Regions from separate parts of the Pseudomonas sp. CAU 1711 genome, predicted to be linked through region 2. Evidence: predicted binding sites of a transcription regulator. Region 2 holds the regulator's gene; the other holds the start of a gene.
What was found. Region 2 encodes LexA, which represses DNA repair genes until DNA is damaged. Its sites were predicted from a motif close to CTGTNTNNNNANACAG; they were not measured.

Region 1: a site for LexA is predicted at 1,819-1,834, ahead of recN (DNA repair protein RecN). Genes of this name have one in related genera too.

Annotation. Positions count from the first base shown of each region.
Region 1 covers NZ_JBDQQT010000002.1:343,500-347,913, reverse strand. The annotation lists gene fur (ferric iron uptake transcriptional regulator) at 1-66, shown strand, start outside; gene recN (DNA repair protein RecN) at 124-1,794, opposite strand; gene grpE (nucleotide exchange factor GrpE) at 1,942-2,514, shown strand; gene dnaK (molecular chaperone DnaK) at 2,610-4,414, shown strand, end outside.
Region 2 covers NZ_JBDQQT010000003.1:223,016-227,429, reverse strand. The annotation lists gene nagZ (beta-N-acetylhexosaminidase) at 1-817, opposite strand, end outside; gene AAFN46_RS04680 (L,D-transpeptidase) at 839-1,363, opposite strand; gene AAFN46_RS04675 (TetR family transcriptional regulator) at 1,403-2,110, opposite strand; gene lexA (transcriptional repressor LexA) at 2,353-2,964, shown strand; gene sulA (SOS-induced cell division inhibitor SulA) at 2,982-3,449, shown strand; gene AAFN46_RS04660 (hypothetical protein) at 3,491-3,724, opposite strand; gene AAFN46_RS04655 (DUF6586 family protein) at 3,803-4,321, opposite strand; gene topA (type I DNA topoisomerase) at 4,384-4,414, opposite strand, start outside.

The DNA of each region.
Region 1 (4,414 bases), on a different contig from region 2:
GTCAAGCAGCACGGTTTCGAGCTGGTCGACCACAATCTGGTGCTCTACGTGCGCAAGAAGAAGTAGGCATCCGGCCAACAGAAAAAGGCGCCCAGCGGGGCGCCTTTTTCGTTTGCGCGGGCGTCAGGCCTGGGCGCTGGCCACCATCTTGCGGGCATGCTGCAGCGATTCCTCGGTGAGGTCGACGCCGCCGAGCATGCGCGCCACTTCCTCGACGCGCTGCTCGGTGCTGAGCTGGGCCACGGCGGTGCGGGTCTCCTCGCTGCCGCGCTGCTTGTGCACGAACAGGTGGTTGTGGCCCTGGGCCGCGACCTGCGGCAGGTGGGTCACGGTCAGTACCTGGCCGCGCTCGCCCAGGCGGCGCAGCAACTGGCCGACCACCTCGGCGGTGGGGCCGCCGATGCCGACGTCCACTTCGTCGAACACCAGGGTCGGCACTCGCGAGGTCTGCGCGGTGATCACCTGGATCGCCAGGCTGATGCGCGATAGTTCGCCGCCGGAGGCGACCTTGGCCAGGGACTTCAGCGGCTGACCGGGGTTGGCGCTGACCAGGAACTCGACCTGCTCCAGGCCCTGGGGCTGCGGCTCGTCGCTGCTGCCGGCCTGCAGCTCGATGCTGAAGCGGCCGCCGGGCATGCCCAGGCCCTGCATTTCCTGCTGCACGGCCTCGGCCAGGCGGCTGGCCGCCTGCTGGCGCAGGGCGCTCAGCTCGCCGGCCTTCTCCTGGTAGTGGCGGGCGTAGGCGGCCAGTTCTTCGCCGAGGCGTTCCACCGCCTCGTCGTCGGCGTTCAGGCCTTCCAGCTCCTCGAACAGACGCTGCTGCAGCTCGGCCAGCTCGAAGGGCTGCACGCGGTGCTTGCGCGCCAGGCTGTAGATGGCGTCCAGGCGCTCCTCGATGAACTGCTGGCGCTGCGGGTCGGCGTCGAAGTGGTCGATGAAGCGGTTCAGCTCGCCGACCGCTTCCTCCACCTGGATCTGTGCGCTGGCCAGCAGGTTGGTGGCTTCGTCCAGTGCCGGCTGCCCGGCGCAGGCGCCGAGGCGGCTGAGGCTGGCGTTGAGGGCCGACAGCACATTGCCGGCGTCGCTCTCGCTGCACAGCTCCAGCACCTGGCGGCAGGCGCCGAGCAGCTGTTCGGCGCTGCTCAGGGTCTTGTGTTCCTGCTCCAGCTGCTCCAGCTCGTTGTCGCCTAGGGCCAGGTTGTCCAGCTCCTCCAACTGGTAGCTGAGCAACTGGTGACGCGCGCGTTGTTCGTCGCCGCTGGAAGACAGGCGCTGCAGCTCCTGGCGGGTCTGGCGCCAGCGCTGCGCGGCCAGCTGTACTTGACGCGCCAGTTCCTGGCTGCCGGCGTATTCGTCGAGCAGGCGGCGGTGGGTGTCGGGCTTGAGCAGCGACTGGTGCTCGTGCTGGCTATGGATGTCGATCAGCAGCTCGCCCAGGGCCTTGAGGTCGCCCAGCGGGCAGGGCGTGCCGTTGATATAGCCGCGCGAGCGGCCCTCGCTGGTGATCACCCGGCGCAGGATGCACGGGCCGTCATTGTTCAGGTCGCGCTCGGCCAGCCAGGCGCGGGCCTCGGCGATGTCGTCGAGGTCGAAGCTGGCGAGGATGTCGGCCTTGTCCGCGCCGGGGCGCACCACGCCGCTGTCGGCGCGGTCGCCCAGGGCCAGGCCGAGGGCATCGAGCATGATCGACTTGCCTGCGCCGGTTTCGCCGGTGATCACGCTCATGCCGCGCTGCAGTTCCAGATCCAGGTGTTCGACGATGGCGTAGTTGTTGACCGACAGGTGCACCAGCATGGTGAGCGCTCCCAGAAGTGTGTGCTGGCTATTTATACAGTGTTTTGTTCGGTCGCGGCAATAACCCTTGAAACCCTGCGGATGGGCCCCATATAGGAGGCCAGAAGCGCGGGCCACGACCCGCTGACGTCTTTACAGGAGGACCCGATGGCAGACGAACAGACCCTGGACACGGCGAACGCCGAAGAGCAACTGGCCCCCGAGGCGGGCGTGGGCGAAGACCTGGGCGCACGCGTGCAGGCACTCGAAGAGCAGCTGGCCGCCGCCCAGGATCAGTCCCTGCGCATGGCCGCAGACCTGCAGAATGTGCGCCGCCGCGCCGAGCAGGATGTGGAGAAGGCGCACAAGTTCGCCCTGGAGAAGTTCGCCAACGACCTGCTGCCGGTGGTCGACAGTCTGGAGCGTGGCCTGGAGATGACCAGTGCCGCCGCCGACGAGGCGGCCAAGGCCATGCGCGAAGGCATGGAGCTGACCCTCAAGCTGTTCCTCGACACCCTCAAGCGCCACCAACTGGAGGCGCTCGACCCGCATGGCGAGCCGTTCAATCCGGAGCATCACCAGGCCATGGCCATGGAGGAGAGCGTCCATGCCGAGCCGAACACCGTGCTCAAGGTGTTCCAGAAGGGCTACCTGCTCAACGGCCGTCTGCTGCGCCCGGCCATGGTCGTGGTGAGCAAGGCGCCGCTGACCCCGCCGCCGTCGATCGACGAGCAGGCTTGAAATTTTTGCTGGCGGCCCCATCTACAGGGCAAGCGATTCAGTAGCTGACGCCGCCGGGCGGCGTACTCAAGAACACAGAGTTTCGGAGACAACAAATGGGCAAGATCATCGGTATCGACCTGGGCACCACCAACTCCTGCGTGGCCATCCTGGAAAACGGCAGCGTCAAGGTCATCGAGAACGCCGAAGGCGCGCGCACCACCCCGTCCATCATCGCCTACACCAACGACGGTGAGACCCTGGTCGGGCAGAGTGCCAAGCGCCAGGCGGTGACCAATCCGCACAACACCCTCTACGCGGTGAAGCGCCTGATCGGCCGCCGCTTCGAGGAAGACGTGGTGCAGAAGGACATCAAGATGGTGCCCTACAAGATCGCCAAGGCCGACAACGGTGACGCCTGGGTCGAGGTCAAGGGCCAGAAGATGGCTCCGCCGCAGATCAGCGCCGAAGTGCTGAAGAAGATGAAGAAGACCGCCGAGGATTACCTGGGCGAGGCCGTGACCGAGGCGGTGATCACCGTCCCGGCCTACTTCAACGACAGCCAGCGCCAGGCCACCAAGGACGCCGGTCGCATCGCCGGCCTGGACGTCAAACGCATCATCAACGAACCGACCGCCGCAGCCCTGGCTTACGGCATGGACAAGGCCAAGGGCGACCACACCGTGATCGTCTATGACCTGGGCGGCGGTACTTTCGACGTGTCGGTGATCGAGATTGCCGAAGTCGACGGCGAACACCAGTTCGAGGTGCTGGCCACCAACGGCGACACCTTCCTCGGTGGCGAGGACTTCGACCTGCGCCTGATCGACTACCTCGTCGAGCAGTTCAAGAAAGAATCCGGCATCGACCTGAAGGGCGATCCGCTGGCCATGCAGCGCCTGAAGGAAGCCGGCGAGAAGGCCAAGATCGAGCTGTCCTCCAGCCAGTCGACCGACGTCAACCTGCCGTACATCACCGCCGACGCCAGCGGTCCGAAACACCTCAACGTGAAGATCTCCCGCGCCAAGCTGGAGGCCCTGGTCGAGGACCTGGTCGCGCGCACCATCGAGCCGTGCCGCATCGCCCTGAAGGACTCCGGCCTGGACGTCGGCAGCATCGACGAGGTGATCCTGGTCGGTGGTCAGACCCGCATGCCGCTGGTGCAGCAGAAGGTCGCCGAGTTCTTCGGCAAGGAAGCGCGCAAGGACGTCAACCCGGACGAGGCCGTGGCCATCGGTGCCGCCATCCAGGGCGCCGTGCTGGCCGGCGACGTCAAGGACGTGCTGCTGCTCGACGTGTCCCCGCTGACCCTGGGCATCGAGACCATGGGCGGCGTGATGACCGCGCTGATCGAGAAGAACACCACCATCCCGACCAAGAAGTCGCAGGTGTTCTCCACCGCCGACGACAACCAGAGCGCCGTGACCATCCACGTGCTGCAGGGCGAGCGCAAGCAGGCCGCACAGAACAAGTCGCTGGGCAAGTTCGACCTGGCCGAGATCCCGCCGGCGCCGCGCGGCGTGCCGCAGATCGAGGTGACCTTCGATATCGACGCCAACGGCATCCTGCACGTGTCCGCCAAGGACAAGGCCACCGGCAAGCAGCAGTCCATCGTGATCAAGGCCAACTCCGGCCTATCCGACGAGGAAATCGAGCGCATGGTGCGTGACGCCGAGGCCAACGCCGAGGAAGACCGCAAGTTCGAGGAGCTGGCCGCCGCGCGCAACCAGGGCGACGGCCTGGTGCATGCTACCCGCAAGATGGTCACCGAGGCCGGCGACAAGGCCAGCGCCGACGAGAAGGCCGCCATCGAGAAGGCCATCGGCGAGCTGGAGGCCGCGCTCAAGGGCGACGACAAGGCCGAGATCGAGGCCAAGATCAGCGCCCTGTCCGAGGCTACCACCCCGCTGGCGCAGAAAAT
Region 2 (4,414 bases):
GGCCCATGTCGCAACCGGCGCTCAGGGCCGCCTCGATGCGGCTGGCGGCGTCGCCCACCACATGGGCGCCGGCCATCGACAGGTCGTCGCTGAAGATCACCCCCTGGAAGCCCAGCTCGCCGCGCAGGATGTCCTGCAGCCAGCGCCGCGAGAAACCGGCCGGCCCGGCGTCCACCTGCGGATAGATGACATGGGCCGGCATCACCGCGGCCAGCTGCCGGCTCAGGCGCTGGAACGGGATCAGGTCCTTGGCGCGAATCTCCTCCAGGCTGCGCTCGTCGACCGGGATGGCCACATGGGAGTCGGCCTCGGCCCAGCCATGGCCGGGGAAGTGCTTGCCGCAGGCGGCCATGCCCGCGGCGTTCATGCCGCGGATAAAGGCGCCGGCCAGGCGGGTCGCAAGCTCCGGGTCGCCCTCGAAGCTGCGGCTGCCGACCACGGCGCTGCGCTGGTGGTCCAGGTCCAGCACCGGGGCGAAACTGAGGTCCAGCCCCACGGCCAGCACCTCGCTGGCCATCAGCCAGCCGCAGTGCTCGGCCAGCCGCTCGGCGGCGGCGTTATCGGCCAGCGCGCGCATCGCCGGCAGGCGCACGAAGCCGCGGCGCAGGCGCTGCACGCGCCCACCCTCCTGATCCACGGCCAGCAGCAGGTCCGGACGCACGGCGCGGATCGCCGCGCACAGCTCGCGCACCTGGCGTGGCTCCTCGATGTTGCGGGCGAACAGGATCAGGCCGGCCACCTCGGGCTGGCGCAGCAGGTGGCGATCTTCGGCAGTCAGCCAGGTGCCCTGGATGTCCAGCATCAGGGAGCCATGCAGAGTCTGTGTCACAAGTAATCCTTAAGCGAGGTCGGTGGTGGCCCACTGCGGGCACGCCGCCTCGTCGATCTGAACCGGGCAATGGAGCGGGACGCGGGGGAAGAGTTCCAGCAGGTCGGCGTTGCGCAGGCGGATGCAGCCATGGGAGCGCGGCACGCCCATCGGCTGGTTGTCGGGCGTGCCATGCAGGTAGATGTAGCGGCGGAAGGTGTCGACCGCACCCAGGCGGTTGATCCCGGGCTCGCGGCCGCTGAGCCAGAGGATACGGGTGAGGATCCAGTCGCGCCCGGGGAACTGTGCGTCCAGCGCCGCGGACCAGACCTCGCCGGTCCAGCGCCGCCCGCGCAGCACCGCCCCCAGCGGCAGGCCCTCGCCAATCTTCGCCCGCACCTGGTGGCGGCCGCGCGGCGTGCAGTTGGAGCCGCTGCGCTCGCCGGCGCCATTGAGCGCGGTGGACACCGGCAGGCGCACCACCAGCTGCCCGTCGGCGAAGCCGTACAGACACTGGTCGGCGATGGAGATATGCAGGAAATCGAGCGAACGCATAGTGGCTAGCTTAGCCCATCGACCCGCCCAGGCACAGCGTCAGCCGGCCTTGGCGGTCGCACTCACCTTGGCGCGCGGCTTGAACTGGGCGTTGGCCAGCACCTCGTCGTTCACCCCGCTCTCGGCGCGCATGCCGGCGGCGAGGAAGGGCACCATCAGGCGCATCACCTGCTCGATCGAGGTATCCACGCCGAAGTCGTTCTCCGCCATGCCGCGCAGGGCCTTGATCCCGGACATGCTGAACGCCGCGGCGCCGAGCATGAAGTGTACGCGCCAGAAGATCTCCAGCGGTGGCAGCTTGGGCGCCACCTCGTTGAGCAGCTGCATGTAGCGGCGGAAGACCTTGCCGTACACCTCTTCCAGATACTTGCGCAGGTGCCCCTGGCTCTGGCTGAAGGCCAGACCGAGCAGGCGCATGAAGATGGACAGGTCGTTGCCGCTGCGCGGCTTCACCGCGAGCGCCTGCTCCACCAGCATCTCCAGCAGCTCCTCCAGGCTGGCCTTGCCGTCCGGCCTGGCCTGGCGGCGGTCCAGCTCGCGTTCGAGACTGATGCAGAAAGGCCCGAGGAAGCGCGAGAACACCGCCTGGATCAGCGCCTTCTTGGAGCCGAAGTGGTAATTGACGGCGGCCAGGTTGACCCCGGCCTTGCTGGTGATCAGACGCAGGGAAGTCTCGGCGAAGCCCTTTTCCGCGAACAGCTGCTCGGCAGCATCCAAAATGCGCTCAACGGTCTCTGATTGAGCCATGACACCCTCACCTGACAAACACTTGTTTGAAACATACGTTTCAGGCTCTAGCCCTGTCAAGCCTGACAGGCCCATTCATGGCTGACCGGTCACGCATTTAACCATAGGTCAACCGGGCAAATTCCCCACTCGCCCCGCCGGGCGGCAGAAATGGCGATTTCGCCTTCGACTGAAACAACTGTTGCCAGCGGCCAATCACTGTATATAATCACAGCAACTGTATAAACAGACAGACCGCCAGCATGCTCAAACTGACGCCGCGCCAATCCGAGATTCTCGCCTTCATCAAGCGTTGCCTGGAAGACAACGGCTATCCGCCGACCCGCGCCGAGATCGCCCAGGAACTCGGCTTCAAGTCCCCCAACGCCGCCGAGGAACACCTCAAGGCCCTGGCCCGCAAGGGCGCCATCGAGATGACTCCGGGCGCCTCGCGCGGCATCCGCATCCCCGGCTTCGAGCCGGCCGCCCAGGAGGAAGAAGGCCTGCCGGTGATCGGCCGGGTCGCCGCCGGCGCGCCGATCCTCGCCCAGCAGAACGTGGAGGACTCCTGCAAGATCAATCCGGAGTTCTTCCACCCCAAGGCCGACTACCTGCTGCGCGTGCGCGGCATGAGCATGAAGGACATCGGCATCCTCGATGGCGACCTGCTGGCCGTGCACACCACCCGCGAGGCCCGCAACGGCCAGATAGTGGTCGCCCGTATCGATGACGAGGTCACGGTCAAACGCTTCCAGCGCACCGGCAACAAGGTGCTGCTGATCGCAGAGAACCCGGAGTTCGCCCCCATCGAGGTGGACCTGGAAGAACAGGACCTGGTGATCGAAGGCCTGAGTGTCGGCGTGATCCGCCGCTGAGCATCGAGGAGAGCTTCATGCAGTTCCCGCAGTCGCTGAACCGTTCGCAACTCCCGCTGTTTGAAGCCTTCCTCGGCAGTAGCCTGCCATTGCTCGACGAAGCGCCGGGCCCAGCCTGGCAAGACGAGCCCGAGCCCTTCAGCGAGCTGCGCCTGACCGGCTCGCTCGGCAACTGCCGGCACCTGCTCGGCCCGGTGCTGCGCGAGCTCAGCCTGAACCAGGACGCCCGCTGGCTGACCCTGGTCGCCCCGCCCGCCGCCATCACCACCGCCTGGCTGCGCAGCGCCGGCCTCAATCTCGATCGCCTGCTGCTGTTGCAACCGCGCGCCGGTCAGAATGCGCAGGATCTAGCCCGCGAGGCGCTACGCCTGGGCCGCAGCCACACGGTGGTGAGCTGGCTCGACCTGCAGCCGGTTCAGCGCGCAAGCCTGGCCTGCGCCGCTCGCCTGGGCAGCGCGCAGAGCCTGAATATTCGACTGGATTGATGTCTCTCGCCGCTTCGCAGCGCCCCTAGCGGGCGCCGCGATCAGTGCAGCACACGCGGCTGCTCTTCGTGCTCGATCTCGCCTTCGGCCAGGCGGCCGGCCATCTGCACGCCGACATTGAGCATGGCCTTGGCCACCTCGACATGATGCCCCTGCAGGAAGGCCTTGGCATCCGCCGAGAAGTCCAGGGTCACCAGCACTTCCTCATCCTCGGCGCGACGCAGAATGATGCGGCCATCGGGCAGTTCGACGATTTCGAGGAAGGAAGTGGGCATGGCGGGAATCTCCTAGCGGACGGCCAGTGTAACAGCCAAAAGGCCATCACCCCAGGATAAATGAGCCGCGCCGCACGCTCAGCACTCGCTGAGCGACTCCCGGTAGCGCAGCACCAGCTGCTTGAGCTGCTGGCGCCAGCTCTCCAGCTCATCGCTGTTCAACGCCGGCGACTCCTCCTCGATGCTGACCGCGCCGATCAGCGGCAGCCCCGGATCGACCTTGGCGGTCTTCGGCGCCTGCGGCGGCTGGAACAACGCCGCATGGGCGGCCAGCAGACGGGCCAGCCAGCTCTCCGGCTGCCGGGCGATCTCCACCAGCTCAGCCAGTTCCGGGGTCGGCGAGGCCTGCAGCACGTCCTGGTTCAGCAGCAGTTCCACGCGCGGCGCGTAGGCCTCGGCCAGCCTGTAGTAGCCGGCCACCTCGTGGCACAACCCCAGCAGCGCGCCATAGAGGTGGAACAGCGCCGCCTCGCGCTCGGCCAGCATCAGCGCCTGGGCGTTCATCGCCTCGCCGGCCTCGGCCTTGCGCAGGTTCTCCAGAGCCAGGCCGGCGAAGAAGATCTTCTGGTTGGTGCGGGTATAGAGTTCGTGGGCCATGCCAGTGCCTCGCAGATGTTCGGGGTGGACAGCGCGCCCGCATCACGGGCGCTCGGGCGCGATCAGCGCTTGTCTTCCACCTTCCACTTGCCG